4 regions of the Streptomyces sp. NPDC050997 genome follow, and region 2 is predicted to be linked to each of the others. Evidence: riboswitches for the same ligand, from Rfam matches in the RefSeq annotation. Region 2 holds a riboswitch; each other region holds the start of a gene.
The links. Region 2 has a riboswitch for S-adenosylmethionine ahead of AB0H86_RS17850 (amino acid ABC transporter permease). Riboswitches for the same ligand answer to the same signal wherever they lie in the genome.
Positions count from the first base shown of each region.

Region 1: linked by a shared signal. The riboswitch ahead of AB0H86_RS08985 (putative leader peptide) and the one ahead of AB0H86_RS17850 (amino acid ABC transporter permease) in region 2 are both predicted to bind S-adenosylmethionine.
Region 3: linked by a shared signal. The riboswitch ahead of thrC (threonine synthase) and the one ahead of AB0H86_RS17850 (amino acid ABC transporter permease) in region 2 are both predicted to bind S-adenosylmethionine.
Region 4: linked by a shared signal. The riboswitch ahead of AB0H86_RS24075 (aminotransferase class V-fold PLP-dependent enzyme) and the one ahead of AB0H86_RS17850 (amino acid ABC transporter permease) in region 2 are both predicted to bind S-adenosylmethionine.

Region 1 is NZ_JBFAGK010000003.1:509,169-516,676, reverse strand. Features, by position in the region: gene AB0H86_RS09005 (SpoIIE family protein phosphatase) at 1-1,543, shown strand, start outside; gene AB0H86_RS09000 (LLM class flavin-dependent oxidoreductase) at 1,786-2,826, opposite strand; gene AB0H86_RS08995 (DUF1684 domain-containing protein) at 2,876-3,700, opposite strand; gene AB0H86_RS08990 (hypothetical protein) at 3,697-4,029, opposite strand; gene AB0H86_RS08985 (putative leader peptide) at 4,178-4,294, opposite strand; SAM riboswitch class IV at 4,324-4,433, opposite strand; gene AB0H86_RS08980 (hypothetical protein) at 4,605-5,675, shown strand; gene AB0H86_RS08975 (phosphotransferase) at 6,006-6,752, opposite strand; gene AB0H86_RS08970 (alpha/beta hydrolase) at 7,125-7,508, shown strand, end outside.
Region 2 is NZ_JBFAGK010000007.1:71,440-78,947, forward strand. Features, by position in the region: gene AB0H86_RS17830 (FAD-dependent monooxygenase) at 1-470, shown strand, start outside; gene AB0H86_RS17835 (YceI family protein) at 597-1,508, shown strand; gene AB0H86_RS17840 (putative leader peptide) at 1,622-1,726, shown strand; gene AB0H86_RS17845 (glutathione S-transferase C-terminal domain-containing protein) at 1,865-2,734, shown strand; SAM riboswitch class IV at 2,800-2,904, shown strand; gene AB0H86_RS17850 (amino acid ABC transporter permease) at 3,259-4,242, shown strand; gene AB0H86_RS17855 (amino acid ABC transporter ATP-binding protein) at 4,239-5,024, shown strand; gene AB0H86_RS17860 (ABC transporter substrate-binding protein) at 5,095-6,117, shown strand; gene AB0H86_RS17865 (GNAT family N-acetyltransferase) at 6,175-6,921, shown strand; gene AB0H86_RS17870 (putative leader peptide) at 6,980-7,063, shown strand; gene AB0H86_RS17875 (LLM class flavin-dependent oxidoreductase) at 7,195-7,508, shown strand, end outside.
Region 3 is NZ_JBFAGK010000020.1:142,061-149,568, forward strand. Features, by position in the region: gene otsB (trehalose-phosphatase) at 1-505, shown strand, start outside; gene AB0H86_RS34540 (trehalose-6-phosphate synthase) at 506-1,894, opposite strand; gene AB0H86_RS34545 (glucosyl-3-phosphoglycerate synthase) at 1,990-2,934, opposite strand; SAM riboswitch class I at 3,122-3,262, shown strand; gene thrC (threonine synthase) at 3,280-4,563, shown strand; gene AB0H86_RS34555 (MoaD/ThiS family protein) at 4,652-4,927, shown strand; gene AB0H86_RS34560 (cold-shock protein) at 5,358-5,564, shown strand; gene groL (chaperonin GroEL) at 5,962-7,508, shown strand, end outside.
Region 4 is NZ_JBFAGK010000010.1:266,717-274,224, reverse strand. Features, by position in the region: gene AB0H86_RS24085 (cytochrome bc complex cytochrome b subunit) at 1-1,329, shown strand, start outside; gene trpD (anthranilate phosphoribosyltransferase) at 1,469-2,533, shown strand; SAM riboswitch class IV at 2,608-2,724, shown strand; gene AB0H86_RS24075 (aminotransferase class V-fold PLP-dependent enzyme) at 2,901-4,262, shown strand; gene AB0H86_RS24070 (Lrp/AsnC ligand binding domain-containing protein) at 4,376-4,657, opposite strand; gene AB0H86_RS24065 (rhomboid family intramembrane serine protease) at 4,654-5,397, opposite strand; gene AB0H86_RS24060 (hypothetical protein) at 5,641-5,880, shown strand; gene AB0H86_RS24055 (NYN domain-containing protein) at 5,914-7,257, shown strand; gene AB0H86_RS24050 (NlpC/P60 family protein) at 7,467-7,508, shown strand, end outside.

The DNA of each region.
Region 1 (7,508 bases), on a different contig from region 2:
GGTCAGTGGCGTGCCGGCCCCCGCGTTCCTGGGCCGGACGCCGGGCGAGGTGCTGCCGGATGTCCACGGCCCCGACGACGTTCTGCTCCAGGTGATGGAGGACGGGCAGCCCCGCGAAGTGACCGTCACCGGCACCACACGTGTCCCCTCACGCCTGGGCCGCAGGTTGTGGCGCGCGGTCTTTCACCGGTTGGAGGCGCAGGGCCGGGTCGTCGGTCTGTGCGGGATCGGCGTGGAGGTCAGCAATCTGCGCCGGTATCTGGACGATCTGGAGGACGCGCATCAGCGGCTCGCCCTGCTGGACACGGCGGCCACCCGGATCGGCACCACACTCGACATCGAGGCCACCTGCACTGAGCTGGCCGACTTCCTTGCGCCTTCCCTGGCCGATCTTGCCGCCGTCGGGATTGTCGAGGAGTGGTTCAACGGGACGCCCCCGCCTGCTCCCGGGATGCTGCGGCTGCGCAAGATGGCGCTCTCGGCACCGCAGGAGATGAAAGGGAAGTTGCGCGGGCTGGGCGGACCGGGAGAGTACCTGGACCTCCCGCGGGGCTCGGTCACGCGGCGCTGTATGGACAGCGGGCGGCCGTGGCTGGGCAACCTGGCCTCGGACGAGCTGTTCCAGAAGGTGACAGTGGACCCGGAGCGGGTCAGGGTCTTCCGTGCGGCCGGGGTCCATTCGCTTCTCCTCGTTCCGCTGCCCACGACGGTCGGCATCGTCATTCTGGGGCGGGCCGGAGCATCAGCGCCCTTCAGCGAGGATGACGTCCTGACAGCCCAGGGCTTGGCCGGGCGCGCCGCTGTCGCCATCGACAGCGCTCGCGCATACACCTACGAGCACACCATGGCGCTGGAACTGCAGCGCGCGCTGCTGTCCGAACCGGGCAGCCCGCACGCCGGTGTCGAATTGGCCACCCGCTATCTGCCCTCCGGCCGTAGCGCCCTGGTCGGCGGTGACTGGTACGACTCGATCGCCCTGCCAGGCGGCCGCACATTGCTGGTCATGGGAGACGTGATGGGCCACGGCTTCCAGGCCGCCGTGGCCATGAGTCAGTACCGCTCCCTGCTGCGCACCGTGGCTGCCTCCGGCATGCCGGTCGACGAGATCCTCGGCGAGGCCGACCGCCGGGTCGCGCACATCGGCCTCGACCGCGTCGCCACGTGTCTTCTCGTCCTCATGGATCCCCAGGCGGGCACGTGCACGGCGGCCAGCGCCGGGCACCTGCCGCCCGTCGTCGTCGGACCGGGGGGCACCCCTGAGGTGTTGTGGCTTCCGGCCGGTCCGCCCATCGGCACCGAGCTGGGAGACTACGAATCGATCACTGTAAGGATGGAGCCCGGCGCGGCGCTGCTGCTCTATACCGACGGTCTGGTGGAAGAGCGCGGCACGGACATCGACGTCTCGGTGCGCGCGTTCACCAAGCTGAGACTCTCGCCGGACGGCCCGCTGGAGGACATGCTCAACACGCTCCTGGCCCGGCTGACGAACGGGGTCCGTGAGGACGACGTCGCGCTTCTTGCCGCCCGTCAACTGCCGCACTGACAGACCGCCGTACGTCTCCACGAGTTGCTGGCGGCAGCGCGTCAGAAGCCCACGCAGTCGCCCAGACGGGCACTTGATGCGTCCGGTACCCACGACCGCGCGGGGCGCCGACCCGAAGACGGATGTCACTCGCCAACGCCCCGACGCGGAAGGCCAGTTGATTTGCCGTCGGGGCGGCATGGGCCGCCGAGTCGCCGTAGTGCTCCTGCACGCTCGGGCGGGGATCGCCGGTGATCAGGTGCTTATCGGCCCGCCCCGTGCAGCAGCGCGCTGTCGGGTCGCCAGCCCAGCTCGGGTGCGATCAAGTGCCGTACGTCGTGCAGGATCTGCTCGTAGTCGGCCCGGTGGAACTCGTACGGCAGCTCCAGGCGCAGCTCCGACACGGCCGAGACCACGGGATCCGCGGTCAGTTGCTCCAGGATCTGTTCCGCGGTCCCGGCCACGTCCGGGGCGAACAGGATCCGCTTTGGGCCTTGGGGTGCCAGGGTGCGCGCGTGCCGACTGGCCGCGTACTCCCGGTAGCGGGCACGCGTGGACGCGTCGGCGCTGTCGAACGGCACGATCACCCGCCCCAGCGCCACCCGGGGCCGACGGTCCCCGGGGAGGGCGCGCCGGTACTCGGAGAGCAGGGCGAGCTGGGCCGTGGTGAAGTCGTCGGTGCCCTCGCCGGTGACGATGTTGCCGCTGAGCAGGTTCAGGCCGTGTTCGGCGGCCCAGCGGATCGAGCGCAGACTGCCTCCGCCGTACCAGACCCGGTCCACCAGGCCGGGGTTGTGCGGTTGCAGGCGTGGCCGCTGGGTGTTGCCCGGCGACTGGATGACCGTGTCGGGGCCGCCGAGGTAGTCGCCCCGCAGGTGGTCGATGACGCGGGCGATCCTGCCGTACGAGAGGTCGAAGCCGCGCCAGTCCCCGTCGTACACCAGGTCGCCGAGGAGCTCGGCGTGCGGCATGCCGGTGCTGAGGCCGACCTGGAGCCGGCCGCGGGACAGCACGTCGGCCAGCGCCAGGTCCTCGGCGAGGCGGAACGGGCTCTCGTACCCGATCGGGATGACAGCGGTCCCCAGTTCGACCCGCTCGGTGCGCTGGCCGGCCGCGGCGAGGAAGACCGCGGCCGAGCCGACGCCGTGTTCGAGATGGCGTTGCCGGATCCAGGCGCCGTCGAAGCCGAGCCGTTCGCCGTACTCGAACAGCTGCAGCGTTTCCTCCAGGCCGGTGTACGGGTCGTCGTCGGCGAAGTTGCCCGGGGTGAGAAAGGCCAGCGAGCTGATCGCGGGGATGCTCATGCGGTGTTCGTTCCTCCTTGTCGTGGTCGTCTCGGTGGCGGTGCGCCGCTCAGGAACCGCCTCGCTCGCGGGGGATCTTCTCCCCGGCCTCGACCGGCACGGGCAGCCGGTTCTCGGCCGGCGGCAGGGGGCAGGTGGCCAGATCGGTGTAGGCGCACGGCAGGTTCGCGGCCCGGTTGAAGTCCAGGACGACCGTGCCGTCGGCGGCGGGCGGGTCGAGGGCGAGGGCCCGGTTGGCCGCGTAGGTGGTGACCCCCGAGGTCACGTCGGTGAACAGCACCAGCAGACTGCCCGGGCGGCGTCCGGGGAACGCGGTGAGTGCCAGGGGGCGTCCGTCCAGCTCGAACTCGACCCGGCCCGGCGCGTCGTACACGTGCTCAAGGCCCTCGACCGCCGCACCCACGGTCGTCGGTCGCGGTTCGTCGAAGGCCGTGTAGCGGCCGGTCACCGCCCAGCGGGGGTGTGGCGGGTAGGCGGGCGTGCCGGTGAAGGCGGTGCGCAGTGGGGTGTCCGGGTGCCGGGGACGGACGATGTCGTGTCCGCCGCGCTTGGCCACCTCGATCACGGCGTCGCCCCAGACCGCGTTGACTCCACCGCGCTCCGGGAACACCCCGAAGCGGTGCTCGCCGTGGACGGGGGCGCCGTCGACGACCAGTTCCTCGCCGTCGTCGAGGACCACGACGACCCCGTCGGCGCCGGTCGACCAGGCGCCCGGAGCGTCCGGGAAGCGCTGCGGCTCGTCGCCGAGCCAGTGCAGGCCGGTGATGGCGAGGAACCCGTGGGGGTCGGCGAGTCGTGCCTCCTGAGCGGTGTGCCACTCCTGCCAGTCGCGGGTGAACGCGTGCAGGTCTGCGGTGGTGTCCTGGACGGTCATGCGTGCTCCTTCGCTTCCAACGGCTCGGATGCGGCCGTGGCGTAACGGCCGCCGGGGATCGTCGCGAGCATCTCGCGGGTGTACGCGTGGCGGGGTCGGGAGAAGAGCTTCTCGGCGGTCCGCACAATCAACTGCTGTGTCTGGTCGACCAGTTGCTTGCGCTTGGTTGCGTCGGTGGTCGCCGCCTGCTGGGCCAGCGGCGAGTCCAGCGGGCCGGCCGGCAGACGGTAGAAGTTGGCCGGCTTCGTGGAGAACGAGCTGCGCAGGATGTCCGGGTCGGCGCGGGTCACGTTGCCCCACGCGGCATCGACGTGCGTGTCGGCGCGCACGGGTGCGTGCGGACAATGGAGACGCGTGGATGGTGTTGCTCCCGAGGAAGAGCGACACGGTTCACGAGGGGGAGACGTGAAAAGAAAGAATTCTGCCGCGGACGTCAAAACCGGCGGTGAACGTCCTCAGACAGCCGACGGGACGCAGTCAGCCATGACACAGGCAGCTGCTGGTGCGCCGCAGGTCGATGTGGCGTCGGCGGGAGAATCGGGAGAGAGCCGCCGCGATGGAGGGAGTCGAGACGCTGCTGTGCCGCACGCTCATTCCTCCGTGTCCCAGGCCCCTGCCACGGGGCCACGCGCTTGCCAGGTCGGCGACCCGGCCGGGCTTTCACCTGGAGCACCCCACCGCGTCGGAGGGTTGCCGGTCAGCGAGCCAGGGCTTGACGCTGACACTCAATGCCATTTGAAACTTTAGCTATCGCCGCCGTAATCCGTCAACGGTGGGAGGTGAGAGGTGAGTCGGACAATACGCGGCGGCGAATCGCAGGTGCCGGACGATGCCGCGGATTTCCCGGTGCCACGCCGATTGAGGCGGCAGGGGACTGTCAGTGGCCGGTGGCAGGATCACCGGCATGGTCTTTTTACGTACGACTCCGCCGCGGCCTGTAGATGTGACCGCGGTCGTTCCTGAGCTGGCTTCGTTGGCGCGTCCTGCGATTCGGCTGCATCCCCGCCCGGGGTCGCCTTCGGTCAGGGAGAGCTCGGTCGGGGGGCCGTTGCTGTGGCCGGCCGAGGAGCCGTGGCCGCACTGTGAAAGCTCGCACCGGCACTTTGACAGTTGGTTCCGCCAGTCGCCGGCCATAGTGCGCCTTGAGAGACGCATGCGGGCCCGGTGGCACCCTGATTCCGGTGCTTTCGAGCCAACGCCCGAGGAGGAGGCTCTCAAGGAACGGAGCGCCGCGAGACTCGCGGAGCGACTCGCTGTCAGCCCTCCGCCCGCGGAGTGCCCCGTCCCCATGTTGCCCGTGGCCCAGCTGTATCTGCGCGACATATCCCTGTTGCGGCCGCCCGGCCAGGCCGATCTGCTCCAGATTCTCTGGTGCCCCTACGACCACCATCCGGACAACAAGCCGTCGACCGCGCTGTTCTGGCGGTCCGCCGCCGCGGTCGTCGACATCCTCGCCACACCGCCGGAACCGTACGAGGCGAACTATCCGGGCTATGTGCCCGAGCCGTGCGTGCTGGCACCAGAAGCGATCACCGAGTACCCCGACAGCCTCGATCTGAGCCCGGAGATGCGCCTGATGGTGGAGGACCGGAGCAGATGGCAGGCAGCCGGCGTGGGCGTGGACAGCGCCTACGCGGACCATCCGCGGGACTTCTATGACTGTGAGCTGGCTGACGCCCCCGGCTGGAAGGTCGGCGGCTGGCCCCCGTGGGGCCGCACCGACCCGTACCGCCGATACTGCACTGTCTGCGATGTGCAGATGGTCCCGCTGCTGACCATCGCTTCCTTCGAATGGGACGGTGGTGGAGGAAGCAGCTGGACGCCGTGTGAAGACCAGGCCGCCGCCAACGCCGCCCATTGCGCTGCCCAATACCCCTCGCAGCCGACTGCGGTCGAAGTGGGCAGCACCGACAGCATGCAGCTCTACGTCTGCCCGACCTCCCCCGAGCATCCGCACACCGACCTGATCCAATGAGCCATCGGGCCTGTCACACACCATCCGTAGCCGGTGACATGAATGCTGCCGCATGAGGGTGTGTGACAGGCTGCAGCTGCACGATGCTGGTCGTGGGTGCTGATCGGTCGAAGCGTCTGGTCCCTGATGAACTCCGTGAATTGGTCGTACCGTTGCTGCCGTCGTTCGCTGCTCGTCCGCAAGGTGGTGGGACCGCACCGTGCGACGAGCGGGCCGTGTTCACGGCGGTGGTGTATGTACCTGACAGCCAGGTGTTCAAGCCGCTGATCCTGGCGATACCTGCCATCCGTTGCGTCAGAACGCATACGTGGCAGTCGGGCCCGCGCAGCCTCACATCCGGGATCTCAGTACGTCGACCTCACAGCCCGGCGCGAACGGGTCGAAGCCGTGCTCGATCAGCCAGCGAACTATCAGCAGGCTTCGCAACGACCACCACGCGTGGATCACGTCGAGGTCGATGTCGGTGCCATAGCCGGCGACGACATCGTCGAGGTGCTCCTCGTGTCCGAGCGTGAAGGTGGCGAGGTCGTACAAGGCATCACCCTGGCCCGCCTCGGACCAGTCGATGATGCCGGTGACCTCGTCGCCGTCGACGAAGACATGCGCGATCTGCAGGTCGCCGTGTGTGAACGCCGGAGTCCACGGCCGGAGCGCGGCCTCGGCGACCTGGCGGTTGCGGGTGACCAGGTCAGCTGGCAGGAGGCCGTTCGTCACGAGCAACTCGCACTCGTCGTCGAGTTCCGCCGCCAGCGCAACGGTGCTCCGGCCGGCCTGGCCGGTCCGGGGCGGCAGGGGCGCGTCGTGCAGCTTCCGGATGGCGGCGCCCGCCGCGGACCACGCCGCCGGCGACCCGGTCGACGGCCCGCCGAGGCGCCCAAGCGTCGTCCCCGGGAGTGCGGCGATCGCGAGCACGGGCGGCTTGCACCACAGGACCTTCGGGGTCGGGACCGGCGCGAGGGACATCGCTTCGACCTCGACGTCGATGCGCGCCTGATCGGCGTCCACCTTCAGGAACACGTCGCCGATGCGCAGGGTCGCGCGCTCGGAATGGGCGACGACGACTTCGACCTCATCCATGGGCGACCAGTATCCCGGGGACGATCGCCGACGTCGCCAGGTTTATCGCGTGCGATTACGCGGCTGACCGCGTCCCGATACCCGGCGGCCTCGTGCGCGACACCGACCTCTGGCCAGGTCAACTCCACCACTCTTGTCAGCAGTCCTAAGGGTCGTCCTTGGCTGTACCTGCCGCAGAGCCCAGGCGGCTTCGAGGGTTCGCCCGCCGTTGCCGGTGACGTTTCTGGGCACTCTCGCGAGCCGTGCTGTCGGAGGCGGCTTGTACCCTGCACTCATTCGACGATCGGACGATCGGACGATCACGGGTACGGGTACGGGTACGGGCATGCGCGCACGGGGCGGGCGTCCAGGGGCGGGAGCGCGGGGATTTCGATGAGTGACGCACATCCGATACGAAGCCATAGACCGGGCCTCTCGGTCGGCGCGCGCATCATCGCGGTGGTCGTCCTCGCCGCGATCGGGGCCGTCGGCGCCTGGCTCCAGCACGACGCTCCCGGCCGGAGTGCGGAGCCGCGTACGGAGTTCACCGCGAACAACCCGCCCGCCGGTCTGCCCACCGCGCTCACCACCGGCCAGCACCTCCACTGGTCCCGCTGCACCTCGCCGCCCACCGCGCGCACGGGCTACGACTGCGCCGCCATGAAGGCCCCCCTCGACTACCGGAAACCAGACGGCAGGACGATCGACGTCGCCCTGATCCGCCGCAAGGCCACCGGCCCGAACGCCCGGCGCATCGGCTCGCTCGTCCTCAACTTC
Region 2 (7,508 bases):
TCGACCTCAACCAGCGCTACACCTCGTCCGCGATCGTCCCCGACGGCACCTCCGACCCCGGTTTCGACCGCGACCCCGAGCTGCACCACCAGCCCAGCTCCCGCCCCGGCGCCAAGCTCCCGCACGCCTGGATCACCTCGGGCACGCGCACCGTGTCCACGCTCGACACCGTCGGACAGGGCCGCTTCACCCTGATCACCGGAATCGGCGGAGGGCACTGGCTGCCGGCGGCCCGGGCACAGGCCCGGGCACAGGCACTGGAGATCGCCACCGTCGTCATCGGGCCCGGCCAGGAGTACGAGGACCCGTACGGGGACTGGGCGCGCCTGAGCGAGGTGGCCGACGGGGGAGCGCTGCTCGTGCGGCCCGACGGGTACGTCGCCTTCCGGCACGCCACGGCGGCCACGACGCCTCAGGACGCCGAGCGACTGCTGGACGGGGCGGTGCGGCGGATCCTCGGGCATGCCTGACGGGAACGACGGGCAACAGCTCCCAGGAACAGCCCCATCACCGACTGACCGACTGAACGACCGACCGACTGAACGACCGACCGACTCACGGACTGGTCGACCGACGAAAACTGAAAGGTGAACACCATGCCCCTCGGACTGCTCCGGCGGCATCTCAAGCGTGCCCCCGCAGGCGCCGCGGGCCTCACGCTTCCCGTTCCGGCCGGCGCGGGTGCCGTCATCGTCGAGGTCCTGGACCCGCTGAACGAGCCCATGGGCGCGGCCGAGGTGACGGTGACGGAACTCGGCAGCCACCGGGTCGCGGCGCGCGGTGCCACGGACCCGTACGGCTACTTCATGGCGGTCCTGCCGCCGGGCAGCTACAGCCTGCTGATCGTGGCCGAGGGGCTGGAACCGCATCGCGAGACCCTCGACATCGTCGGAGACACCGGCCCGTCCCCGCGGCGCGTGTGGCTCCAGTCGGCCCGGCAGCTCGAACTCCCGGTCCCCGGAACCTGGCTCTTCGACCCGCCGCACACGGCGATCCGCTTCGTCGCCAAGCACGTCGGCATGGCCCATGTGCACGGCCGTTTCGAACGTTTCAAGGGCGGCCTCCAGATCGCCCAGGACGTGACCCGGTCCCGCGTCGACGTACGCATCGACGCGTCCAGCATCACCACGGGCAACAACACCCGGGACACGCACCTGCGTTCCGCCGACTTCCTCGACGTCGACCAATTCCCGTACATCGATTTCACGAGCACCCGCTTCGCCTACCGGGGCGGCACCAAGTGGGCGCTGCAGGGCAGCCTGACCATGCACGGTGTGAGCCGCTCGGTCTCGCTGGACACCACGTACCTGGGCATGGTCAACGGCGGCTACGGCGAGGAACTGCGCTGCGCGGCCCTGGCCAAGGCGGAGCTGCACCGCGAAGACTTCACGCTCAACTGGCGCTCGATGCTGGCCCGCGGCATCGCGGTGGTCGGTCCGACGGTCCAACTGGAGCTGGACGTCCAGGCGATGTACCGCACCCACGACACACCGACGCCGCCGGAGTAGTCGCGGTCGGTGCCCGCCCCGTGGACGCCCTCTTGACGCAGACCCGAAGCCGATCGACACTCCAGAGGGGAATCCTAGTGAACGGGTAGGGAAATATGGGGCGCCTTGAGTCGATGACCGGCCGTGTGAGCCGTACGTCTCGGCCGTCGCCTCTTCTGACCTCCCGCCGTCACATCGATCTTCAGCGGGTCTGCAGTGCGATCCGCCCCCTGAGCTGAGCGACCCCGCCCCACCCCCTGCGCGCACGCCGCACTACGGTGCCCCACCGGCTGCGCGCTCGGGTGGACGCCGGCCGCTCACGGCCCGACGACGCTTCCGCCGCGCGTACGTCTGCGCATTCATCCCCGGGGAGATCCATGTCCGTCACACCGCTCGCCGCCGTCCCGTCCGCCCCCTCCACCCCCGCGTTCCGCGGCCGGATCGGCCGGGACGCGCGCAGTGGCCACTACGCCGTGCCCCGCCGCTATCGCCTGCATCTGTCACCCGTCTGTTCCGACGGCCTGCGCATCGCCGTCGTGCACGCCCTCCTCGGCCTCGCCGACGCCTGTCCCGTGACCTGTCTGGACGCCGTGCCCGACAGTTCCGACGGCGGTCACTCCGCGCTGCGTCCGCTGTACGACGCGAGCGCGCACCGGTACACCGGCCCGGCCGTCGGGCCGGTGCTCAGCGACGACTGGTCCGGGCGGATCGTGAGCACCCACGCCCCGGACATCACGCGCGACCTGGCCCGGCACTTCGGCGCCGGGCGGCCCGCGCTGTACCCGTGCGGGACGGAGAGCGAGATCGAGGCCGTCGAGAGGATGTGCGCCCGGGACATCAACGAGGCCGCGCAGCGCGCGGGCCGGGCCGGAGCCGACGCGGCGGAGCGGGCGACCGCCCTCGACACCCTGCTGGCCGCGCTCGGCGTGCTGGAGCGCCGGCTGGCCTTCCAGGACTACCTGATCAGCGACCATCTCACCTTCGCCGACGTCGAGTTGTGGGTCACTCTGGTGCAGCTGGACACCGTGCACCGCAACCACCTCGACGCCGCCGCGGTGCACCGCGTCGCCGGACACCACGCCCTGTGGGCCTACGCCCGCCGCCTGGCCGCCCACCCGGCCTTCGGCGCGCACCTGGACCTCGACGGCATCGCCCGCCGGCACCACGCCCACTGCCGGGGCCTGGAGGCCGCCGGAGCGGCCGTGCAGATCCTCGACTGGGCCGCTCACGCGGCGCGGGGCGTGTGACCCGTTTCAATGGGCGGACCGGCGTTGACATGCGTTCCGGCGTTTGTCTTAACTTGCGGCCAGAAGGTCATGAGCGTCAGCGACAAGCCCTGGCTTGCTGACCGGCAACCCTCGCACGCGGTGGGGTGCCCCAGGTGACGACCGGACCGAAGTTTCGGTAAGTGCGAGGCCCACAGGGCCGGAAGAGTGACGGTGACGCCATGTACGCAGCTCCCAGGACGGTCACGCGCCGCCCTCAGGGCTGCGTACTGTCGTACACGACCCTCCTCGTCGCCGACCGAACCGTTGATCTGCTGCGCGTGAACAGCGCACTGTGTACCGCACCGGGCCGTGCCCGCTGTCGGGGCTGAACTCCTTCCCCCAGCCCCAGCGTTCCTGACGAACACCGCCCGCGCGGTGTTGCCGATGTCCGCCCAGCCCCCGGTTCCGTGCATTCCCGTGTGTAGCGTCCCCGTCGCAGAGCGGCCGTCGGCGCACGCCGTGTTCGCCGCGTCCGAGGGGTCCCGACTCCGCCGGAGCCCTCCATGAGTGAACCCCCAGGCGCCGCCGTGTCCCTCGCCGAGGCACCGCCACCCACCGACACCCCGTCACCCCGCCTCACGGCACAGCGAGTTCTGCCGCTGCGCCGCCCGGGCCGCTGGATCGCCACCGCGGTCGTGCTGGTCCTGGCGGCCCAGTTCGTCCACGGCCTGGTGTCCAACCCGTTCTACCAGTGGGACCGTTTCGGCTACTGGTTCCTGCGGCCGACCATCCTCGACGGGCTGTTCATCACCCTCGAAGTCGCCGCCTACAGCGCGGTGTTGGGTCTCCTCGGCGGCATCCTGCTGGCCCTCGCCCGGCTGTCGCGCAGCCCGGTGCTCCGAGCGGTCAGCTGGACCTACGTCTGGGCGCTGCGGTCGATCCCGCTGATCGTGGTGCTGCTGTTCCTCTACAACTTCAGCGCCCTGTACCAGACGCTCAGCGTGGGCGTCCCCTTCGGACCGGCCTTCTTCACCTTCGACGAGTCCCGGCTCGCCACCGACATGGTCGTCGCCGTCATCGGGCTCAGCCTCAACGAGGCGGCGTACGCGGCCGAGGTGGTCCGCGGCGGCATCCTCTCCGTCGACCAGGGCCAGCACGAGGCGGCCTCCGCGCTCGGCCTGCCGAAGGGCTACCAGTTCCGGAAGATCGTCTTTCCGCAGGCGCTGCGCTCCATCACCCCGAACTACGTCAACCAGCTGATCGGCCTCATCAAGAGCACCTCGCTGGTCTTCTACGTGTCCCTGCTCGACCTGTTCGGCAGCGCGCAGACCATGGGCGCCACCTACCCCGGCGACATCGTGCCGCTGCTGCTGGTCGTCACCGTCTGGTACCTGCTCCTCACCAGCGTCGTGTCCGTCATCCAGTTCTACGTCGAGCGGTACTACGCCCGGGGTGCCACCCGCACCCTGCCGCCGACGCCGTCGCAGAAGCTGCGGACCGGTCTCACCGACCTGCGGGCCCGCATCCGCCGGGAGGCCGCCGTATGACCACCGAGACGCTTCTGAGCGACGCCGCCGCCGTCGAGGTGCACGACGTGCACAAGTGGTACGGCGCCCACCGGGTGCTCGACGGGGTCGACCTGACGGTGCGGGCCGGCGAGGTCACCGTGATCCTCGGCCCGTCCGGTTCCGGGAAGTCCACCCTGCTGCGGGTGATCAACCACCTGGAGAAGCCGGAGATCGGATACGTCAGCTTCGACGGCGAGCTGATCGGCGTACGCCGGCAGGGCGAGCGCCTGAAGGAGCTGAGCGAGCGGGCCATCCTGACCCAGCGCAGCCGCATCGGCTTCGTCTTCCAGAACTTCAACCTCTTCCCGCATCTGACCGTGCTGGACAACGTGGCCGCCGCCCCGGTGGCGACCGGGAAGCTCGGCAAGGCCGACGCGCAGAAACTCGCCCGTGAACTGCTGGACCGGGTCGGTCTGGCCGACAAGGCCGCCGCCTATCCACGGCAGTTGTCGGGCGGACAGCAGCAGCGCGTGGCCATCGCCCGCGCCCTGGCGCTGCGTCCCGGCGTCATCCTCTTCGACGAGCCGACCTCCGCGCTCGACCCCGAACTCGTCGGTGAGGTCCTCGCCGTCATCAAGGACCTGGCGAGGAGCGGCACCACCCTGGTGATCGTCACCCACGAGGTCGGCTTCGCCCGTGAGATCGCCGACCGGGTCGTCTTCATCGACGACGGCCGGATCGTCGAACAGGGCCCGCCCTCCGAGGTCCTGGACAAGCCGCGGCACGAGCGGACCCGGGACTTCCTGAGCAAGGTGCTCTGACCCGGCCGGCGCCGGGAACCACCGCTTCCCCCACACAGCCTTCTCCATCCTCTGAGCGACAAGGACAGCCATGCCCACCCGGATCTCCCGACGCGGCCTGATACGCGGTATCAGCGCGGCGACCGCCGTCACCGCCCTTGCCTCCGGGCTCGCCGCCTGCGGCGGCGAAAGCGACGCCGCCACCAGAACCGACGCCGCCGGCACGGTCACCGTGGGGCAGCTGTCCAACGGCGCCGCGAAGGAGACCTCCCTGAAGGTCTCCCAGGTGAAGTCCATCAGCGCCGAGCTGCCGGCCGCCCTCAAGAAGAGCGGCAAGCTGGTCATCGGCTCCGGCACGCTGCCCTCCGGCAGCCCGCCGCTCGGCTTCGTGGGAGACGACCAGAAGACGATCACGGGCTCCGAGCCCGACCTCGGCCGACTGGTGGCCGCCGTCTTCGGGCTCAAGCCGGAGATACGCCGGTCCACCTGGGAGAACCTCTTCATCGGGCTCGACAGCGGAAAGGTCGACGTGGCCCTCTCCAACGTCACCGACACCGAGGAGCGCAAGCAGAAGTACGAGTTCGCCTCCTACCGGAAGGACGATCTCGCCTTCGAGGTGAAGAAGGACAACACCTGGAACTTCGACGGCGACTACGAGAGCCTCGCCGGCAAGACGGTCTCCGTCGGCAACGGCACCAACCAGGAGAAGGTCCTCCTGGAGTGGAAGGCGAAGCTGGCCAAGGAGGGCAAGAAGCCCCTCACCGTCAAGTACTTCCAGGAGACCAACAGCATCTACCTGGCGCTGAGCAGCGGAAAGATCGACGCGTACTTCGGCCCCAACCCAAGCCTCGCCTACCACACCACGAAAACCGCCAACACGCCCCAGGCGACCCGTATCGCGGGCCAGTTCTCCGGTGCCGGCGAGACACTCCAGGGCCTGATCGCCGCGACGGCGAAGAAGGACAGCGGCCTCGCCAAGCCCCTCGCCGACGCCATCAACTACCTGATCGAGCACGGCCAGTACGCCAAGTGGCTCAAGGCCTGGAACCTCACCAACGAAGCCGTGTCCAAGTCCGAGGTCAACCCGCCCGGACTGCCGCTCGACAACTCCTGACGAACCATCACATCAGCAAGAACACCTGTCAGTTGAATGAGAAGGGACTCCGCCTCCGTGGCCCCACAGACCGACCTCCGCGGAGGCGGAGCCCCGCCCGCGCTCGACACGTCCCTCCTCGACAACGCCGTGTGGGCGGCGCTCGACGGCCCGCACGCCCATCTCGCCGAAAGGGTCGGCCTGGCCGCCCGCTATCCGGCCGACGTCTACGCCTTCGCCGCCCTCGCCGATCCCGGGGACCCGGCCGCCTGGGCCGACCTGCACACACTCGTCGGCGCCGGGACCGTCGTACGGATCAAGCCGGTGGAGCGGGTCCCCGACGGCTGGGAGGTGGTCGGCGGCGGAGTGGGCGTCCAACTGGTCGATACCGCGCTGCGGGCCGAACCCGCCCCCGAGGCGGTACGCCTCGGGCCCGACGAGGTCCCCGAGATCCTCGACCTGGTCGCCCGCACCAGGCCGGGCCCGTTCCTGAAGCGCACCGTCGCACTCGGCGCCTACCTCGGCATCCGGGAGCGGGGACGGCTGATCGCCATGGCCGGCGAACGGCTCCGGCTGCTCGGCTGGACGGAGATCAGCGCGGTGTGCACCGACCCGGAACATCGCGGGCGGGGCCTGGCCACCCGGCTGGTGCGCGCGGTCGCCGCGGGCATCCGCGAACGCGGCGACACCCCGTTCCTGCACGCCGCCGAGAACAATGCCGACGCGATCCGGCTCTACGAGTCGATCGGCTTCGCCGTGCGCCGCCGCTCTAGAATCCTCGTGGTCCGCAGCCCAGGAACATCGGGCGCGGCGGAGGCGTTGTGACGTGGAACGAGATCCGCGAGGCGCCATCGGCGCCGAGAAGGAGGAGGTGGCGGACGTGATGTGCGTTCTCCGTTCCGTCCACCTCCACTCCCGGCCGCACATCGACCTCCAGCGCGTGGCCGGCGCACTCTGTCGCTCCTGACCTGTGCCCCCAGCAGCTCCAGCCTCCCCAGCCTTCGGCCGGGGCACATCCTCCCTTCGGCGCCCAGCCGCCGTGCCCCCGATCCGTGCGGGCCGGTGATCTCGTACGGACCTCCAGGAAGGCACCCATCCGTGTCCCCATCCCCTTCTTCCGCCCTGCACCTCGCCGTCGCCCTGGACGGCACCGGCTGGCACCCCGCCTCCTGGCGCGAACCGGTGGCCCGGCCCCGTGACCTGCTCACCGCCGGGTACTGGGCCGACCTGGTCGCCGAGGCGGAAGGCGGCCTGCTCGACTTCGTGACCATCGAGGACGGTCTCGGCCCGCAGTCCTCGCACTTCCTCGACCCGGACGAGCGCACCGACCAGGTACGCGGCCGTCTGGACGCCGTACTGATCGCGGCGCGCATCGCCCCGTTGTCCCGGCACATAGGCCTGGTCCCCACCGC
Region 3 (7,508 bases), on a different contig from region 2:
CAACGCCCCCGCCGCGCACCCCGGCGTCGCCGCCGCCCGCGCCGAACTGCCCGGCTTCCTCGACCGGATCGACGCCTGGCAGGGCACCTGGATAGAGGAGAAGGGCCGCGCGCTCGCCGTCCACACCCGCCGGGCCCTTGACCCCCAGGCCGCCTTCGAGGCCCTGCGCGCGCCGCTCACCGAGCTGGCCACCCGGCACGGACTGATCGTCGAACCCGGCCGGATGGTCCTGGAACTCCGCCCGCCCGGCATGGACAAGGGCGTCGCCCTCCTCGAATACGCCCGCGAGATCTCCGCCGAGTCCGTCCTCTACGCCGGCGACGACCTGGGCGACCTCCCCGCCTTCGCCGCGGTCGACAAACTCCGCTCCGACGGCACCCCCGGCCTGCTGGTGTGCAGCGGCAGCGACGAGGTGACCGAGCTGAGGGAGCGGGCGGACCTGGTGGTGGACGGGCCGGCGGGTGTCGTGCGGCTGCTGAAGGGGCTGGCGGCTCAGCTGGACTAGCTAGGCTTCGAGCGCGTGCAACTGGTCCAGGAACCACTGGGCCGGGGGCAGCGCGGTGGCCGCCGCGGCGAGCCGCTTCGTGCGCTCGGCCCGTTCGCCGGGCGACACGGTGAGCGCCTCGTGCAGGGCCCGCGCCGTCGCCACCACGTCGTACGGGTTCACCGCGATCGCGTCGTCCCCCAACTCCTCGTACGCCCCCGCCTCCCGCGACAGCACCAGCACGCAGCCCTCGTCGGAGACGACCGGAATCTCCTTGGCGACGAGGTTCATGCCGTCCCGGATGGGGTTCACCAGGGCCACGTCGGCCAGCCGGTAGGCCGCGAGCGAGCGGGCGAAGTCGTCCTTGACGTGCAGCACGACAGGGGTCCAACCCGGCGTCCCGTATCGGGAGTTGATCTCATCGGCCAGACGCTGCACGGCGGCCGTGTAGTCCCGGTACACCGCGAGGTCCTGCCGCGAGGGGTACGCGAACGCCACGTGCGCCACCCGCTCGCGCCACTCCGGGTGGTCGTCAAGCAGCTGCCGGTACGCCAGCAGCCCCCGCACGATGTTCTTCGACAGCTCGGTGCGGTCGACCCGGACGATGGTCCTGCGGCCCTCGCCGATCTCGGCCCGCAGCGCCGTCATCCGTTCGTCGACGTCCGCCTCGTGCGCCCGCTTCCGCAGGAAGTCCGCGTCCGCGCCGAGACCGTGCACACCGATTCGCGTACTCCCGAGCCCCCCGGCGAACTCCTCGGCGCACGCGGTGAACGCGTCCGCCCAGCGGTGGGTCAAGAAGCCCAGCCGGTCGGCGCCCAGCATGCCCCGCAGGACCTGCTGCCCGATGTCGTCCGGCAGCATCCGGAAGTACTCCGGCGGCGCCCACGGCGTGTGCGAGAAGTGGCCGATCCGAAGATCCGGGCGCAGTTCCCGGAGCAGCCCCGGGACCAGGGTCAGGTGGTAGTCCTGGACCACGACCGACGCCCCCTGCGCCGCCTCCTCGGCCAGCGCCTCGGCGAAGGCCCGGTTGTACGTCTCGTACGACGCCCACTGCCGCCGGAACTCCGCGTCGAAGACCGGCTCCAGCGGGGTCTGGTACAGCATGTGGTGGACGAACCACAGCACCGAGTTGGCGATGCCGTTGTACGCGTCGGCGTGCACGTCCGCCGGGATGTCCAGCATCCGCACGCCGTCCTCGCCGACCCCGCGCCGCACGGCCTCCCGGTCGCCGTCACCCAGCGCCGAGCACACCCACAGGGACCCCGCGTCCGACCCGATCGCGGACAGCCCCGAGACCAGCCCGCCGCCACCCCGTTTGGCGTGCAGCGAGCCGTCCTCGCGCACCTCGTACGAAACCGGGCCGCGGTTGGACGCGACCAGGACCTGAGCAGCACCGTGGGTGGAGGACATACGCCTCAACCTAGCCCGCCCCGGAAACGCTCAAACGTACGGATGACGTTCGCCACGGACCCGCGTCACACGACATACACCGGCGTACACCCGCATCAGGCGACCTTCCGTGCCGCGTACTCCGCGATCTCCGCCATCGGCGGACGCTCCTCCGTGTCCACCGAGTAGGTGCGTGGCTCGAAGCCGTTCCCGCTCCGTTCGAACTGGGTGAGGGCGGGCCGGATGAGGTGGCCGCGGGCCAGCCGGAGCTGGGCCGTGCGGTAGATCGCGGCGGACATCCGGCCCAGCGCCTGTCCGTCCTGGTGACGGTGCAGGCGCACGCCGACGTCGACCTGGGCGAGGGCGTCGAGGCCCACCAGGTGCAGGGCGTCGACCAGCATCCCCAGCTCGACGCCGTACCCGACGGGGAACGGCAGCTGTTCGAGGAGGGAGCGCCGGGCCGCGTACTCGCCGCCCAGCGGCTGTACGAATCCGGCCAGCTGCGGCCAGTGCATGTTCAGCAGCGGGCGGGCCATCAGTTCGGTGACCCGGCCACCCTGGCCGGCCGCGCCGCCCAGCGGACGGTCGTACATGCCCTTGACCAGGTCGACCCCGGGGTCGGTGAGCAGCGGGCCCACGATCCCGGAGACGAAGTCGGAGGAGAACTCCTTCAGGTCCGCGTCGATGAAGCACACGATGTCGCCGCCGGTGACCAGGAGCGAGCGCCACAGCACCTCGCCCTTGCCGGGGACGGTCGGGACGCGGGGCAGTATGTCGTCGCGGTGGACGACCCTCGCCCCGGCCGCGGCGGCCACCTCGGACGTGCGGTCGGTCGATCCCGAGTCCACGACGACGATCTCGTCGACGAGCGGGACCTGCCGCATGAGGTCATGACGGATCACGGCGACGATGTCACCGACCGTCTCCTCCTCGTTCAGTGCCGGCAGCACCACGCTCACCGACTGGCCCGTGGCGCGTTTCGCTGCCATGATCTTGTGGAGCGGGCGATCGGTCTTCGACCAGGAGCGGGTGCTCAGCCAGCGCTCGACTTCGTTCAGCACAGTGCGCGGCTCCTCTGCGTTCTCTCGGCGAGCTGCGATCCATAATCCCGTACGGGACAAGGGATCCGTCTCGCGGTTCGGACGGCTGTCTCAACTGTCCTGGCCTTCGGTTACAGTCTTGGACAAGGCTGATGACCATCGCATGTCGCGGGTCGTCGACTCGTTTCACCGATCAACAACTTCATACCGCTCATCCAGAGGGGCAGAGGGATACGGCCCGTTGAAGCCCCGGCAACCCTCCAGTCGGTTCTCGTCACCAGCGAGGCTCCCGACTAGGGAAGGTGCCAAATCCGTCTCACGGCGAAGTGCGTCGTGGGGAAGATGAGGAGAAAGGGCCTCGCCTCCATGGCTGTGCAGACTGCTGCAAGCACCACGAACACCGTAGACCTCGGCCCCGCCGCCGCGCTGAGCTGCCGCGAATGCGGTCACCGCGTGCCCCTCGGCCCGGTCTTCGCGTGCGAGGAGTGTTTCGGCCCGCTCGAGATCGCTTACGACTTCTCCGCCTACGACGCCGAGGAGCTCCGCAAGCAGATCGAGGCGGGACCCGCGAACATCTGGCGTTACGCCCCGCTGCTGCCCGTCCCGGCGGACGTGGCGGACAAGCCCAACATCAACCCCGGCTGGACCAAGCTCGTCAAGGCCGACAATCTGGCCCGTGAGCTGGGCGTCGACGCCGGCAAGCTCTTCGTCAAGGACGACTCCGGCAACCCGACACACTCCTTCAAGGACCGGGTCGTCGCCCAGGCCATCGAGGCCGCCCGCGTCTTCGGCTTCACCACCCTCTCCTGCTCCTCCACCGGCAACCTCGCCGGTGCGGTGGGCGCCGCCGCGGCCCGGGCCGGCTTCCGTTCCTGCGTGTTCATCCCGCACGACCTGGAGCAGGGCAAGGTCGTCATGGCCGCGGTCTACGGCGGTGAGCTCGTCGGCATCGAGGGCAACTACGACGACGTGAATCGTTTCTGCTCCGAGCTGATCGGCGACCCTGCCGGCGAGGGCTGGGGCTTCGTCAACGTCAACCTGCGGCCGTACTACGCCGAGGGCTCCAAGACGCTGGCGTACGAGATCTGCGAGCAGCTCGGCTGGCAGCTCCCGGACCAGCTGGTCGTACCGATCGCCTCCGGCTCGCAGCTCACGAAGATCGACAAGGGTCTGCAGGAGCTGATCAAGCTCGGGCTCGTCGAGGACAAGCCGTACAAGATCTTCGGTGCGCAGGCCGAGGGCTGCTCGCCGGTGTCCGTCGCCTACAAGGCCGGGCAGGACGTGGTCCGGCCGCAGAAGCCGAACACCATCGCCAAGTCGCTGGCGATCGGCAACCCGGCCGACGGCCCCTACGTGCTCGACATCGCCCGTCGCACCGGCGGCGCGGTGGAGGACGTGGACGACGAGCAGATCGTCGACGCGATCAAGCTGCTGGCGCGGACCGAGGGGATCTTCGCGGAGACCGCCGGTGGGGTGACCGTTGGGGTGGCGAAGAAGCTGATCGAGAACGGTCTTCTCGACCCGACGAAGACCACGGTGGTTCTGAACACTGGTGATGGTCTCAAGACGTTGGATGCGGTGGCCGGCACGGGGCTGACTGCGACGATTCGTCCCAACCTTGAGTCGTTCCGTGAGGCTGGACTCGTCTAATTCGTTTCGTCTGCGGGCCCGTGGGGGCTGGTCGCGCAGTTCCCCGCGCCCCTGTCGGGGGCGCCGAACCTGACCGGAGGTCATCAGCATGAGCGTCAACGTCCGCATCCCCACCATCCTGCGCACCTACACCGGCGGCAAGGCCGAGGTCGCCGCCGAGGGGGGCACCCTCGGCGAGGTCATCGCCGACCTGGAGAAGAACCACACCGGCATCGCCGCGCGCGTTCTCGACGACCAGGGCAAGCTGCGCCGGTTCGTCAACGTGTACGTGAACGACGACGACGTCCGCTTCGAGCAGGGTCTGGAGACGGCGACCCCGGACGGCGCCGGTGTCTCCATCATTCCGGCCGTCGCCGGCGGCTGATCATTACCTTCGGTAACATCAGTTACCGAGCGTTCATCGAATTGCCCCCTCCGTGAGAGAAGCGGAGGGGGCAATTCAATGTGGTTGAGCGCGGTACAGTTGGGGAACGCGCTGCCCCATCACAGGTCGGCAGCCCTTGTTTCTGCCTTACGCCCGACAAGATGTAGCCAAAGTGTGCGCCTCTTTCGTGGCTTTTGTGCTCTTTGTGTGGCCCGACTTGCCCTGAATTCGGGCGAATTCTCACCACATTCCGGATCGCGTGCGTCCTGAATTCTCGTCCGATTGACCTGTTGCAGACGGCAGTTGGGCAGATACATTCGGCCGCGGTCGACGCGTTCCGGCGCACGCCCCCAATCATGTGGGGGGTGAGGTCTGACCCGGATCCATGAAGTGTGGGTCTGTGCAAGGGCCAGTAATAGGGGAGTTAGGCATGGCTCAGGGCACCGTCAAGTGGTTCAACGCGGAGAAGGGGTACGGCTTCATCGCGGTCGACGGTGGTGCGGATGTTTTCGTCCACTACAGCGCCATCCAGATGGACGGGTACCGCACCCTGGAAGAGGGGCAGCGGGTCGATTTCGAGATCTCGCAGGGTCAGAAGGGGCCGCAGGCGGACATGGTTCGTCTGGCGACCGGCTGAATCGCGCCGGGTAAAGCAGCGACGTTCTTCTGTTCTTCTTCGAAGGGCTCGCACCTCTCACGGGGTGTGGGCCCTTCGGTGTGTCCGGGGTGCGAGGGGTGCGAGCGATGTGTCCGGGGCACGTGCCCCCGAGGTGTCCCGGGGGCACGGCGGCCGTGCCAGGGGCGCGGCGACGGGACGCTGTTCACCTGCGGATCCCTCCGAGGCGCTTGCACTCGGCATGGGCGAGTGCTAATCATTGGCGTTAGCACTCTGAAGGTGAGAGTGACAAGAAGGACCGAGTCGGTGAGGCCCGCAGGCCAGGTGGGGCAAGGAACCACGAGGCATGCGAGCCGTCCGTCGCGGGCGCGGGCGCGGTCCGAAGGAATCACCCCCAGTCCTGGAGGGACCACTTCACATGGCCAAGATCATCGCGTTCGACGAGGAGGCACGGCGCGGCCTCGAGCGCGGCATGAACCAGCTCGCGGACGCCGTCAAGGTGACGCTCGGCCCCAAGGGTCGCAACGTCGTCCTCGAGAAGAAGTGGGGCGCCCCCACGATCACCAACGATGGTGTTTCCATCGCCAAGGAGATCGAGCTCGAGGACCCGTACGAGAAGATCGGCGCCGAGCTGGTCAAGGAAGTCGCCAAGAAGACGGACGACGTCGCTGGTGACGGTACGACCACGGCGACCGTTCTCGCCCAGGCCCTCGTCAAGGAAGGCCTGCGCAACGTAGCCGCCGGCGCCAACCCGATGGCCCTCAAGCGCGGTATCGAGAAGGCCGTCGAGGCCGTCTCCGGTGCCCTGCTCGAGCAGGCCAAGGATGTCGAGACCAAGGAGCAGATCGCCTCCACGGCCTCCATCTCCGCCGCCGACACCCAGATCGGCGAGCTCATCGCCGAGGCCATGGACAAGGTCGGCAAGGAAGGCGTCATCACCGTCGAGGAGTCCCAGACCTTCGGTCTGGAGCTCGAGCTCACCGAGGGTATGCGCTTCGACAAGGGCTACATCTCGGCGTACTTCGCCACCGACATGGAGCGTATGGAGGCGTCGCTCGACGACCCGTACATCCTGATCGCCAACTCCAAGATCGGCTCGGTCAAGGACCTGCTGCCGCTCCTGGAGAAGGTCATGCAGTCGGGCAAGCCGCTGCTGATCATCGCCGAGGACGTCGAGGGCGAGGCCCTGTCGACCCTGGTCGTCAACAAGATCCGTGGCACCTTCAAGTCCGTCGCCGTCAAGGCCCCGGGCTTCGGCGACCGCCGCAAGGCGATGCTGAACGACATCGCCATCCTCACCGGCGGCGAGGTCATCTCCGAGGAGGTCGGTCTCAAGCTCGAGAACACCTCCATCGACCTCCTGGGCAAGGCCCGCAAGGTCGTCATCACCAAGGACGAGACCACCATCGTCGACGGTGCCGGCTCCTCCGACCAGGTCCAGGGCCGGGTCAACCAGATCCGCGCCGAGATCGAGAACAGCGACTCGGACTACGACCGCGAGAAGCTGCAGGAGCGCCTGGCGAAGCTCGCCGGCGGTGTCGCGGTCATCAAGGCCGGCGCCGCCACCGAGGTGGAGCTCAAGGAGCGCAAGCACCGCATCGAGGACGCCGTTCGCAACGCGAAGGCGGCCGTCGAAGAGGGCATCGTCGCCGGTGGTGGCGTGGCCCTGCTGCAGGCCTCCTCGGTCTTCGAGAAGCTGGACCTTGAGGGTGACGAGCTGACCGGCGCCAACGCCGTGAAGCTGGCCCTGGAGGCCCCGCTCAAGCAGATCGCCGTCAACGGTGGTCTCGAGGGTGGCGTCATCGTCGAGAAGGTGCGCAACCTGCCCGTCGGTCACGGCCTGAACGCCGCGACCGGTGAGTACGTCGACATGATCGCCGAAGGCATCATCGACCCGGCGAAGGTGACCCGTTCCGCGCTGCAGAACGCCGCCTCCATCGCCGCGCTCTTCCTCACCACCGAGGC
Region 4 (7,508 bases), on a different contig from region 2:
ATCTCCTTCGATGTGCGCGGTGGTCTGCTGATCCGGCAGATCCACCACTGGGCGGCGCTGATCTTCCTCGCCGCCATGTTCGTGCACATGATGCGCGTGTTCTTCACGGGTGCGTTCCGCAAGCCGCGTGAGGTCAACTGGCTGTTCGGCTTCCTGCTGTTCGTCCTCGGCATGTTCACCGGCTTCACCGGCTACTCGCTCCCGGACGACCTGCTCTCCGGCACCGGTGTCCGCTTCATGGAGGGCGCGATCCTGTCCGTGCCGATCGTCGGCACGTACCTGTCGTTCTTCCTCTTCGGCGGTGAGTTCCCGGGCGGCGACTTCGTGGCCCGCTTCTACTCGATCCACGTGCTGCTGCTGCCGGGCATCATGCTCGGCCTGGTCGTCGGCCACCTGATCCTGGTCTTCTACCACAAGCACACGCAGTTCGCGGGCCCCGGAAAGACGAACAACAACGTCGTCGGCATGCCGCTGCTGCCGGTCTACATGGCCAAGGCCGGAGGCTTCTTCTTCCTGGTCTTCGGTGTCATCGCGGCCATCGCGGCGATCGCCTCGATCAACCCGATCTGGGCCATGGGCCCCTACCGTCCGGACCAGGTGTCGACCGGCGCCCAGCCCGACTGGTACATGGGCTTCTCCGAGGGCCTGATCCGTGTCATGCCGGGCTGGGAGATCAACTTCTGGGGTCACACGCTCGTCCTGGGTGTGTTCATCCCGCTGGTGATCTTCCCGCTGGTGCTGGTCGCGATCGCGGTCTACCCGTTCATCGAGTCCTGGGTCACCGGTGACAAGCGTGAGCACCACATCCTGGACCGCCCGCGCAACGCCCCGACGCGTACGGCTTTCGGTGTCGCCTGGATCAGCTGGTACATGGTGCTGCTGATCGGTGGTGGAAACGACCTCTGGGCGACCCACTTCCACCTCTCCATCAACGCGATCACCTGGTTCGTCCGGATCGGCTTCTTCGTCATTCCGGTCCTCATGTTCATCGCCACCAAGCGGATCTGCCTCGGCCTCCAGCGCCGCGACAAGGAAAAGGTGCTGCACGGCCGCGAGTCGGGCATCATCAAGCGCCTGCCGCACGGTGAGTTCATCGAGGTGCACGAGCCGCTCAGCCAGGAGCAGCTGCACACGCTCACCGCGCACGAGCAGTACGTGCCGGCCCAGATCGGCCCGACGGTCGACGAGAACGGCGTCGAGCGCAAGGTGAAGGGTTCCGAGAGGCTCCGCGCCAAGCTCAGCGAGGCGTACTACGGCGAGGAAGCCCAGATCCCCAAGCCGAGCGTCGAGGAGTACAAGGAGATCACCAGCGGCCACGGCCACCACTGATCACCGCGTCGCCACACCACGGCAAGGGCCCCCGTCCGGTCTTCGGACGGGGGCCCTTCGCCGTGCCCGGCGCTGGATAGGGTGGACCCGACGAGAAGAACCGTGTCCCCGCTGTACGGGACCGACCCAGGAGCGGCTTATGAGCGCTGTGACCCCCGCTGGAGGCGACACCGCGGCGGGCCGTTCCTGGCCCGAGGTGCTGGGCGCGCTGCTCCGCGGCCAGGACCTGAGCGCCGGTGACACGGCATGGGCGATGGACCGGTTCATGAGCGGCGAGGCCACGGACGCCCAGATCGCGGGTTTCATGGTGGCGCTGCGGGCCAAGGGCGAGACGGTCGAGGAGATCACCGGTCTCGTGGAGGCGATGTACGCGCACGCGCAACCGCTGGACATCCCCGGACCGGCCGTCGACATCGTGGGCACCGGCGGCGACCGGGCCAAGACGGTCAACATCTCGACGATGTCCGCCATCGTGATCGCGGGCACCGGGGCGAAGGTCGTCAAGCACGGCAACCGGGCGTCGTCCTCGGCGAGCGGGTCCTCCGACGTGCTGGAGAAGCTCGGCATCAACCTGGACCTGTCGCCCGAGGGCGTGGCTCGGGTGGTGGAGGAGGCCGGGATCACCTTCTGCTTCGCGGCCAGGTTCCACCCCTCGATGCGGTTCGTCGGCGGGGTCCGGCGGGATCTGGGGATTCCGACGTCGTTCAACCTGCTCGGTCCGCTGACCAACCCCGCCCGGGTCACCGCCTCGGCGATCGGCTGCTTCGACACCCGGATGGCGGGGCTCATCGCCGGCGTGCTGGCCGAGCGCGGCTCGTCCGCGCTGGTGTTCCGCGGCGACGACGGTCTCGACGAGCTGACCACCACGGCCACCTCCCGGGTGTGGATCGTGCGCGACGGCAAGGTCACCGAGGAGTCCTTCGACCCGCGGCACGTCGGCCTCGAACTGGTGCCGGTGCAAGCGCTGAGAGGCGCCGACCCCTCCTACAACGCCGAGGTCGCCCGCCGCCTCCTGGACGGTGAGCACGGGCCCGTACGGGACGCGGTCGTGCTGAACTCGGCGGCGGCGCTGGTGGCGCTGGAGCCGACCGGGGCGCCGCTGACGGAGCAGATCCGGGCCGGGATGGAAAAGGCGGCGCACTCCATCGACTCCGGCGCGGCCAAGCGGACGCTGGAGCGCTGGGCGGCGGCCAGCAACGCGTGACGACGACGTGGCGACATCCCGCGATCCGGACACGGGTTGCGGGACCACGATCACGTCACGTACGTTTTTGACCAGGTCATGAGTGACAGTCATGAGGCCCCGGCCGACTGTCCGGCAACCCTCCGTCCGTGGCGGGGTGCCCCGGGTGAAGACCAGGCCGTAGGCAGCGAGGTCTGCGGCAAGCGCGGACCCTCGCACTCTTCTGAGTGAGCACCAGGGGTCCTGGTCGTCGAGGAGACTTCCGTGAGCCGGCGAATGCGATAGGGCCGCAGAGCCCCGCCTCCGCACCCCCTTTTCTCACCTTCACCCACGCTTGAGCCGTACCCGCTCGCGTGGTGATCTCAGCTGCGTCTCACGGGAGTTCGCCATGTCTGTCCCCACCGCTGTCGCCGCCCAGTCCGTTTGTTCCCCGCTGCCCGTTCTGGGGCAGGATGTCACCGTCCCGCTCGTCACCGGTGGCGAGGTCACCTACGCGGCACTCGACTACGCGGCCAGCGCGCCCGCCCTGCAGCGCGTCTGGGACGACGTGGCGGCGTACGCGCCCTACTACGGCAGCGTGCACCGCGGCGCCGGCTACCTGTCCCAGCTCTCCACGGACCTCTTCGAGAACGCCCGCCGGACCGTCGCCGAGTTCCTGGACTGCCGCGCCGACGACCAGCTGATCTTCACCCGGTCCACCACGGACTCGCTCAACCTCCTCGCCGCCGCGCTTCCGGCCGACTGCCAGGTCTTCGTCTTCGAGACCGAGCACCACGCCTCGCTGCTGCCCTGGCAGGACGCCCGGGTCAGCTACCTCGACGCCCCGCGCACCCCCGAGCAGGCGGTGGCCACCCTGGAGCGGGCCCTCGCCGAGCGAGACCCGCACGGCCCGGCCCTGGTGTGCGTGACAGGCGCCTCGAACGTCACCGGAGAGCTGTGGCCGGTACGGGAGCTGGCGGCCGCCGCCCACGCCCACGGCGCCCGGATCGTCCTGGACGCCGCCCAGCTGGCCCCGCACCACCCGGTCTCGGTGCGGGATCTCGACGTCGACTGGATCGCCTTCTCCGGGCACAAGCTGTACGCCCCCTTCGGCTCGGGTGTCCTGGCCGGACGGGCCGACTGGCTGATCGCGGCCGACCCCTACCTCGCGGGCGGCGGCGCCAGCCGCAAGGTCACGCGACGCGAGGACGGGGGAGTGGACGTGGAGTGGCACAAGAGCGCCGCCCGGCACGAGGCCGGTTCGCCCAACGTCATCGGCGCCTACTCCATCGCCGCCGCCTGCAAGGCGCTGACGGAGGCCGGCTTCGACACCCTGGTCGCGCGTGAGCGGCACCTGATCGAGAAGGTCCGCACCGGCCTCGCCGAGGTGCCCGAGGTCCGGGTCCTGTCCCTGTTCGGGGACGACGCCCCCCGGGTCGGCGTGATCTCCTTCGTCGTCGACGGCTGGAACAGCTCCCACTTCGCCGCCGCGCTCTCCGCCGAGTACGGCATCGGCGTCCGCGACGGCCTCTTCTGCGCCCACCCGCTGGTCCGCACCCTGCTCGGCAGCGACCCCCAGACCCAGGGCGAGTGCGGCGCCCCCGAGGCCGCGCCCGGCGAGAAGTCGTTGAACGCCATCCGCGTGAGCTTCGGCGCGGGTACCCCGGACGAGCATGTGGAGCGCTTCGTCACCGCGGTGCGGCAACTCGTGCGGGAGGGTGCGAAGTGGCAGTACCGGACGGAGGACGGCCGCTGCGTCCCGGCCGTGTGAGAAGCGTTTCGCCCTGAGGCGCTGAGGCGCTGAGGCGCTGAGGCGCTGAGGCGCTGAGGGGCTGAGGCCCTGAGGCTCCGAGGTCCAGAGACTCGGAGGCGGTGTTCAGCGGGTCAGGAGTCCAGCCCGATCGCGAACGCCGCCTCCAGGTCGTGCTGCGAGTACGTACGGAACGCCACGTGCGTGTCCGTGCCCTCCACCCCGGGGATCTTGCTGATCCGGCCGGGGATGACCTCCGCCAGGTCCTCGTGCCGCCGTACCCGCACCATGGCGATCAGGTCGTACGTGCCGGTGACGGAGAAGACCTCACTCACGCTCTCCAGCGAGGCGATCGACTCGGCGATCTCGGGAATCCGGTCCACGCTGGTCTTGATGAGCACGATCGCGGTGATCACGGCTGGTTCTCTCCCTCGGGGGCCGGAGCTGGGGCGGAACTCACTTTAGTCCCACGTCCGAACCGCCCCCACGCGTAGCCGAACCCCAGCCCGAACCCCACCACGTGGGCCAGGTACGCCACCCCCGGACCCTGGGGCGCCCGGCCCGCCGCCAGCCACTGCAGGGCCGCCCAGAAGAGGAGGACGACCCAGGCGGGGAAGCGCAGCGGCAGGAAGAACAGGAAAGGGAGAAGACTGGTCACGCGGGCCCCGGGGAACAGGTACAGGAACGCGCCGAGGATCGCCGAGATCGCCCCGGACGCGCCGACCAGGGACTGCTCGGAGTCCGCGTGGGCGGCGGCGTACCCGAGCAGGGCGAGGTAGCCGCAGCCGACGTAGAAGAGGGTGAACTGGACGCTGCCCATGCGTTCCTCGGTCATCACCCCGAAGACGTAGAGGAAGAGCATGTTGCCCAGCAGGTGCACCCAGCTGCCGTGGACGAAGAGGGCGGTGGCGGGCGTGAGCGCGGCTCGTGGTGACCCCTCGAACAGCTCGGTGGGGACCACGCCCCAGCGGTGGAAATAGGCCCGCTGCGCGGTGAGCAGTGTGTCACCGGGGCCGTACACCGGATTCAGGCCGGCGGCCGGACCGATCAGGAAGAGCAGGGAACACAGTGCGATCAGCCCGAAGGTGACCGGTGCCGGCGACCTGAGGACCGATCTGCTCGCCCTGCCGACCGTCTCGCGCCAGATGCTGATCATGGACACAGAGCATGACGTAACGGGACGCAACGGAATACACCGCCTCGCCGCCGTGGACGTCCGAGCGGCGAGTCCGCGCCAGGCCGTAGGGTAACGAGCCACACGTGCCGGGGGAGCCCGGCACGTCATCGACACTGGAAGTACTCGGAAGTACCGGCACCACACGTACTGACATCAGAGGTGCTGACGTTCGGAAGTACCGGCACCACACGTACCGACACCAGAAGGAAGCGAACAGTCACGATGACGGTTCCCCTGCCGACCACCACGACACGGTGGCGCTGCACCCTCTGCGGCAACCTCACCCGCTTCGATGTGACCCGCTCGTCGAAGGTCGTCGAGTACGTCCACCTCGATCTGGCCGGAGAGCCGAAGGTCGAGGAGCGTGACGTGGTGAGTGAGACCATCGAGTCGGTGCGCTGCCGCTGGTGCAACGCCGTGGATCAGGTGGAACTCGTGGACAGGCCGGGCGCCGGCTCCTGACGGGAGCGGGCCCGCACAGGCATTGGGGTGACGATGGTGGAGAGCACGAGCGGGGGGCCGGGCGACGGCGCCGCTGAGGTGCTCGACCGTCCGCTGCCCGACGGTGTGCGCCGCAGGGTCGTGCAGATCGTCTCCGACGGCTTCGGCGGGCTGACCGTCGCGGAGCTGCCGGCCCAGCTCAGGCAGTACGCCCGGTTCGCGCCCAACCGGCGGGCCAAGTTCGCCGGCAACGCCATGGCCGCGGCCCTGGAGACCGATCCGCTGTTCCGGCAGCGTATCGGGGAGAAGTTCAGAGAGGCGCAGCCGGAGCTGTCCGGTGCCCTCGACTCCGGCTCGCCGCCCCCGGCCGCGGACCCGCTCGACGTGGCGGCCGCGGCCTATGTACTGCGTCCCACCGACTGGGTGAAGCTTGTGACCGCGGCCGGCGAGGAGGCCCAGCGGGCCGACGCCGAGCGGGTCGACGAGGAGAACCGGGCCGAGCTGGAGCGGCTGCGCGAGGAGCTCGACCGGGCCCGCGAGCTGACCCGGACCGATACCGAGCGGCTGCGCACCGAGCTGGATTCGGCCAAGAAGGAAGCCGAGTCGCTGCACCGCAAACTGCGCGCGGCCCTGAGTGACGTCAAGCGGGGCGAGGCGGCGCTGCGCAAGGCGCACGCCGAGATGGAGGCCACGCGTTCCGAGGGGCATTCCCAGCTGTCGGCGGCCGAGAGCGAGACCCGGCGGCTGAAGGCGCGCCTCGGGGAGGCGGAGGCGGTCCTGGAGGCCACCCGCAGGGCGGCCCGCGAGGGGCGCAGCGTCGAGGACATGCGGGTACGGCTGCTTCTGGACACCCTGCTCGACGCCACTCAGGGGCTGCGCCGGGAACTCGCGCTGCCGCCGGTGTCCGTGCGCCCGGCGGAGACCGTGGACGCGGTCGAACCGGGACGTATGACCCCGAAGGACATCGCCGCGCGGGCCCTGTCCGAGAACGACCCCGCGATCCTCGACCAGTTGCTCGCGCTGCCGCAGGCCCATCTGGTCGTCGACGGCTACAACGTCACCAAGACCGGCTATCCCCAGATGCCCCTGGAGAAGCAGCGGCTCCGGCTCCTCGGGCAGCTCTCGCAGCTGGCCGCGCAGACCGGCGCCGAGGTGACCTGTGTCTTCGACGGAGCCGAGTTGGTGGCGCCGGTGCTGCTGGCGCCGCCGCGCGGGGTGCGGGTGCTGTTCTCCAAGCCGGGTGTCACCGCCGACGAGTTGATCCGCCAGCTGGTGCGCGCGGAGCCTCCGGGGCGTCCGGTCATCGTCGCCTCGACCGACCGTGAGGTGGCCGACGGGGTGGCCCGGGCGGGGGCGCGACCGGTCGCTTCCGCGGTGCTCCTCAAGCGACTGTCCTGAAGGTCAACGTACGGTCCCAATGCCCGAATTGACTGAACCGTCACGCAACGTAGTGTCAACCGGATGTCACCGCATGTGAGTTGAGTGCAAAGAATGCACGGTGTGACGAGATTTTTCGCGTGAGGATTTGAACTGATCACAAGAGGGTCACTAAGGTCTGGGCTCGAACCTCCGAGCGGGTGATCACTCAAAAGAAGGAGTTCACCTCCGTGGCGTCCCATCGTCGACCCAAACAACCGAGTCGTGCACGC